Regions from separate parts of the Yimella sp. RIT 621 genome, predicted to be linked through region 2. Evidence: predicted binding sites of a transcription regulator. Region 2 holds the regulator's gene; the other holds the start of a gene.

Region 1 (3,207 bases), on a different contig from region 2:
CCGGGACGGTGCCCGGCCAGGGTTGCTCCAGCCGGGCCTGGGCCGGAGCGGCATCACCCCACGGACGGATCGCCTGTCGCTCGTGCAGCAACCGTCCGCCGACCAACGTCGCACTGCACACGCCCGAGTGACCGAGTTCGTGCTGCAGCGAGGTGAGTGCATGGACGATGTGTCGGTCGGGGCGTTCTCCCCAGAGGCCTTGAGCGTGTTCGCTTGCAGCCGTGGGAGATTCGGCGGCGACGGCCACGGAGCTGATTGCGTCGAACCGGGTCTGCTGTTCGGCGTCGAAGTCGTCGAGTTGCCACCGGACCCGCTCGACCATGTCGTCGACTCCGAAGGGCCAGGTGTGCCGCCACCGGCGTTCGTGTACCACTCCTGCCTCGGTGCGCAGTTCGACACGGATCTCGTGGCAGACCTGTCCGGCACGGCGCAGGCGCTCGGTCAATTGCTCGCAGTGAACGCGTACCCAGTGGGTGATGGTGGCGGTGTCGGTGGCCGGTGGGTCGCAGACCGCACGTACCGAAAGATCGGTGGGCACCGGGGATGTGCGCAACAAAGGAGCGTCCTGCCCGCTCGCGAGTCGGTGGGCGCGCAGGCCACCCTCGCCGAAGCGTGCATGAACCTGTTGTCGAGGCAGTCGAGCGAACCCGCCAAGGTTGCGAATACCCATGCGACGCAAAGTTTTTGCCAGGTCAAGTTGATCGATCTCCTGCGCGACGGCCTCGACCGGCAGGGTACGCAGGAAGCGGTGGGTGTCGTCGGCGGACAGGTTGACGAACGGGCGTTCGGGCGTCGTCGCGTACGCGGCCTGCTCTGCTGCGAAGAGTCCTTCGGCGACCGCGATCCGGGCGTCGGGGACGTCGGTGTCGCTCAGTTGGTCGAACAGGCTCTCCACCACGGCGTCCTCGCTGCCGTAGAAACGCGAAGCACCGGCGATACGCATCGCGATTGTGCCTGGACGCAGCACCTGCATGTGGGGAACGAGCTTCTCCACCGCACGTAGAACCGGCGCGAAGCGTCGCTCGTCGAGTGCCGGGTCATGTTGCAGGACAACAAGATTCGGACACCGCACCTGCGCTTCTCGGACCCGTAGGCCGACGGTCACGGCTTCCTGGGCCGCGGTCTCGCAGACCGCGACGAGCCGGCCGGCCCGAACCAGTGCGAAGGCCGACGGGGCGGCGCTTCCCATCGAGCGGCGTACCGCCTCGATCGACCAGTTCGGGCACCACACGACCAGCGCACGCGCGGGGCGTGTGCTGAGTGGGATGGACGCGGTCATCCATCGAGTATCGAACATGTGTACGAACTAGGCAAGCGCGGTGAGTCGCGGGCAGGTGGGACATCAATCAGAAAATCTGTCGCTCCGCAAGCCCCCACTTCGTCCTCAGGCATGACACAAATGAGATGTGACTGTTCAGCGAACAGTCTTGGGAGAGCAGGAAGTCTCAACCAACATCTCTTGAAGGGGTTGTAGTTCATGACGCTTGACATCAATCGGCTGCACGGCCAGAACGTTGTCGACCAGGACGGTGACAAGGTCGGTTCCATCGGCCAGGTCTACCTGGACGACGAGACCGACCGCCCCACCTTCGTGACGGTGAAGACCGGGCTTTTCGGCAACAACGAGACCTTCGTTCCGCTGGACATGGCGCAGAACGACGGTGACGACCTGCGTGTCCCGTACACCAAGGACTTCATCAAGGACGCGCCGAACGTCGACGCCGACGGTCACCTGTCCGAGCAGGAGCAGGACGAGATCTACCGCTACTACCAGCTCGACGGTGGCCGCGCCGGCGGTGTGGATGACGGCCGCATCGGCAATGACGGCGACCGCGACCGTGACGGCCTGGGTGTTGCCGGTGCTGCTGGTGAAGTTGCCGGCCGTGGCGGAGATGTCGACCGTGACCTCGACCGTCCCGACACCGGCGACCGCGACCGACGTGGCTTCGACGGCGACGACAACTCGGTCGTCCGCCGCGAGGAGGAGCTCAAGGTCGGCAAGGAGCGTGTCGAGACCGGCCGCGTCCGCTTGCGCAAGCACGTCGTCACCGAGCAGAAGACCGTCACCGTGCCGGTCGAGCGCGAGGAGTTCGAGGTCGTCCGTGAGCCGATCACCGATGGCGACGGCAGCCGTGGCGGCAAGCTCGGCGACGACGAGGTGTCGGTGACCCTCTCCGAGGAGCGTCCGGTGGTCGACAAGGAGGTCGTCGACAAGGAGCGCGTCGGACTGCAGACCAACAAGGTCCAGGACGAGCGCCGCGTCGACGCCGAGGTCGGCCGTGAGGAAGTCGTCGTCGACGAGGACGGCCGTCGTGGTGTCGACGGTGACCGCGACGACAACCGCGGCCTTGCCGACAAGGCGAAGGACAAGGCTCGCGACCTGAAGGACGGCCGCGACAACCACTGAGCTGTCGTGATCGCATGAAGTGGCCCCGGGGTTCTCCCGGGGCCACTTCTCATGTCGCGGAAGATCTCACCGACGGTGCGGTGGTGGCCACTGGACGGTGGCGCTCGTGGTGCGGTGGCCGCGGGTGCACGAGATCGTCAACTCGCGACTCACCAGGTGGCCATGGCCGTGTTCGAGCCCGTGCCAACGATCGGCGGTCACCTCGAAGGTGCTGGTCGCCTGCGGCCAAGCGCCGGCAACAAGCAGGGTCGCGCCCCGGTGGCGCAGGCGGGCGAGCAGTCGATTGCGCAACCCGGGTGCGAGGGGTGGAGCAGGGCGGGCGAGGACAACGTCGATCGCCTCGATCAGCGCGCAGACGGTGTCGAGCCATTGCTCGGGTCGTACTTGTGGGATGAGGGCAAGACGTTCCAGGTCGACGCCCCACTCGTCCGCACACTCCAGGCCCAGATCCGGGAAACCGACTGTGGCGCACCATGATCCGGCGGCGGATGCGCCGGCCATCAAAGCGATGCCCAGGCTTGTCGAGTTGGTGATGCAGTGAACGGTGCCCACTCGTAGTCCCGGCCCGACCAGTTCGGTCAGGGCGGAATGGGTGGGCAGCGACTGTCCGGCCGGCTGTGCGCGGTGCAGTTCGCTGCGTAGGGCAGCGATCGTCTCCAGTCGATCCGGAAGGGTCGTGGTCATCCATCAAGCATCGAACACATGTTCGATATATGCAAGTGGCCGGTGCACACGTTCGGGACGGCATGCGGCAGGATCTACACATGGCTGCTGAGCGGGAAGTGCTGACCTACGAAGAC
Region 2 (3,207 bases):
AGCGGGCCGAGAATCGCCAGTCCCACGTCGTGCGCGTCGATCTCGGCCGCGCCGCCGGAGCGGATGCTCTCCTCCACCTCCTGCGCCAGCAGGGCGAGCTGGTCCTCGGACACCGGCCGGCCCTGGCAGGCCTTGCGGACGCCCACGAGCACCTTCTGCCGGGAGAACGGTTCGCTGGCGCCGGACCGCTTGACCACCGTGAGGCCGGCGGTCTCCATGGTGGAGAACCGCTTGCCGCACGACGGGCACTGGCGACGCCGTTTGATGGAGGTGCCGTCATCACTGCTGCGGCTGTCGACGACCCGGGAGTCGTCGTGTCGGCAGAACGGGCAGTGCATGGTCACCTCCTGGTGATGATCCGGGTCGGTTCGGCTCGCAAGGGCATAGGAATGCCCGGGCCACGAGGCCTTGATCGGCCCGATTGGGGATGTTCTTGTGGATAACCGGTGAAGAAGCCCGTCATTCCTGTTGAGATCCTGGGGACCTACATGTGGACAACTTACATCGGTGTAACTACTAGATGTAGGGATGTTATTCCGCTTCGACCCCAAGATGCAAGGTGGGGATCGGAAAGTCTCTCCGCCGATCCGGCACGTTCACCAAACGTGCTGGTCACGGCGCCGAGGCGTTCGCGAACTGGTCGCGAGGCCCCGTGACACACCCGCGCCCCGTTCCCGACGATCGGGAGACGGGGCGCGCCATGGGAGCGAAGTCGTCGTCAGCGAGGAGCCGTCAACGACTGGCCCGGGTGGACATGCAGAGTATTGAGGTCGTTCGCGAGCTGAAGGCGCACGACCGCTTCGGCGACCGGCAACTGCGGGTAGGCCTGGTGCGCAACCTCGGACAGCGTCTGCCCCGGCTGCACCACCAACTGCGTCGCCGACGGCGAGGAGGCGAAGGCCCGCCCGGCACCCCAGCCCGCCGCGATCAGGGTGGTGAGCACGAGCGCGGCGAGCACGCGACGGCCGCGCATGGTGAGCCGAACCTCGTCCCGGCCGAGTCGCGCGACCGGCTGGTTCGACGGCACGAGGGTCAGGTGACGCCGGCGCTGCGGTGTGCGGACCACACGCGGCTGATCCCAGCGAGCAACTGCACTCATGATGTTCTCCGTCCCTGGCGCGAGGCGCCGGATCAAGTTCTCCTTCGCACACGTGTGCGATAGAACGTCTGTACGATGTATAGCACGGCTGTTCGAATGATGCGAGACACGCCTCGTACAAATGTTTGAAAACTGTGTCCGAGCCGCATAGCCTCTTTCCATGCTCCGCAGCCTGGCACCGACCACCGACAACCTCCTTCGAAAGAGCGCTGCACGGCTCGCCGACAGCAGCTTCATCGGTCGTCCAGGACGCATCACCCGGGGCATGAAGGGCCGTACCGATCGACCCGCCCGCACCACCTCACCGACGGCATGACGAAGGACGCAGACGAAATGGCCAAGATCCACCAGCTGCCCGACGACGAGGGCGGCGTAGCGCTGACCACCCGCCAGCGCAAGGTCCTCGAAGTGATCCGCAACTCCGTCGACCGGCGCGGCTACCCGCCGAGCATGCGGGAGATCGGTGAGGCCGTCGGCCTGACCAGCCCGAGTTCGGTGGCCCACCAACTGTCGATGCTCGAGCGCAAGGGTTATCTGCGCCGTGACCCCAACCGTCCCCGCGCGATCGAGGTCATCTCCCCCGATCACCAGCAGGACAAGCGGGGCGTGCGTGGCGGTTCCAGCGTCACCTCGAGCGACGAGTCCACCATCGACGAGACCGGCGCCGGCGACCAGCGTCCGGCAGCCTCCTACGTGCCCGTCGTCGGACGCATCGCGGCCGGCGGGCCGATCCTGGCCGAAGAGGTCGTCGAGGACGTCTTCCCGTTGCCCAAGCAGATCGTCGGTGAGGGCGACCTGTTCCTGCTCAAGGTGGTCGGTGACTCGATGGTCGACGCCGCAATCTGCGACGGCGACTGGGTCGTCGTGCGCCAGCAGCCGACCGCGACCAACGGCGACATCGTCGCCGCGATGCTCGACAACGAAGCCACCGTCAAGACGTTCAAGCGTCGCGACGGCAAGGTCTGGCTGATGCCGCACAACCCGGCGTACGACCCGATCGACGGTGACCACGCGGTGATCCTCGGCAAGGTCACGGCCGTCCTGCGGCGGGTCTGATCACCGGCGTCGATCGCCGCTCGCGTCCCGGTCGACGTCACCCAGTACGTCCCACACCGCCTCCTGCAGCACCTCGCTCAGGGGGCGGTGTACGTGTCTGGTGGCCAGATGTTCCGCTCGCGACCAACCGGTGTTGACCAGCACGATCGGGATGTCGCGCTCGGCAGCACGCCGCGCGAAACGGAAGCCGGACATCACACCGAGCGAGGATCCGACCACCAGCAGCGACTTTGCCCGCTCGAGACGGTTGAAGCAATGGGCGACCAGATCCTTGGGTACCGATTCGCCGAACATCACGACGTCCGGCTTCAGCAGGTCGCTGCCACAGGTCGGGCACACCACCAGTTCGATGTCATGGATCAGCGAGGGGTCGATGTCGACGTCGCCATCCGGGCGCAGCGGCAGGTCGCGCGCCCTCTCGGCGTCCTGCGCGAACACCGGATTGCGCGTGGCGAACTGCTGCTGGATCCACTCTCGGTCGGCAAGCGCCCGGCAGTTCAGGCAGACGGCTCGCCCGAGGTTGCCGTGCAACTCGATGACATCGCGGGACCCTGCCTGCTGGGCCAGGCCGTCGACGTTCTGGGTGATCGTCGTCTCGAACAGGCCCGCCTTCTCCAGCGCGGCGAGGTGACGGTGCGCTTCGTTGGGCCGCGCCGTCCGGAACCTCTCCCATCCGACATAGGACCGGCTCCAATAGCGTTGCCGCGCAGCGACTCCGGCCCGGAACTCGCTCACCGTCATGGGCTCCACACGGCGTACCCCGTCCGGTCCGCGGTAATCGGGCAGCCCGGATTCGGTGGACAGCCCGGCCCCGGTCATGACCAACACGTCGCCCTCGCGGAGCAGGTGTGCCAGGTGGCTGCGGTCGTCCATCGGACCTTCGTTCTCCATGGGTCGGGTCTGTTCCGAGTTCGAGGCCGCGGCTCATCGAGAGCCGGCGGGCGCATCGGTTCGTACGCTATCGGGGTGGGTCACGCTGGGTTGGCTCGCGGTGATGGGCGACAGCTGTCTCCACGGCCGGACGCGCGAACACGACCGAGGCCCCTTCGCCC

What was found. The regulator LexA, encoded in region 2, represses DNA repair genes until DNA is damaged. The targets are predictions, from matches to a motif close to TCGAACANNTGTTCGA.
Region 1: EU513_RS11260 (DNA polymerase Y family protein) is a predicted target of LexA. The motif match lies at 1,290-1,305, and genes of this name have one in related genera.

Annotation. Positions count from the first base shown of each region.
Region 1 covers NZ_SEIP01000010.1:148,118-151,324, reverse strand. Annotated here, with positions in the region: gene EU513_RS11260 (DNA polymerase Y family protein) at 1-1,279, opposite strand, end outside; gene EU513_RS11255 (DUF2382 domain-containing protein) at 1,478-2,407, shown strand; gene EU513_RS11250 (hypothetical protein) at 2,474-3,091, opposite strand; gene EU513_RS11245 (phosphoribosyltransferase) at 3,172-3,207, shown strand, end outside.
Region 2 covers NZ_SEIP01000001.1:344,430-347,636, forward strand. Annotated here, with positions in the region: gene nrdR (transcriptional regulator NrdR) at 1-338, opposite strand, end outside; gene EU513_RS01705 (LysM peptidoglycan-binding domain-containing protein) at 719-1,099, opposite strand; gene EU513_RS15660 (hypothetical protein) at 1,260-1,415, shown strand; gene lexA (transcriptional repressor LexA) at 1,412-2,155, shown strand; gene EU513_RS01715 (Sir2 family NAD-dependent protein deacetylase) at 2,156-3,046, opposite strand.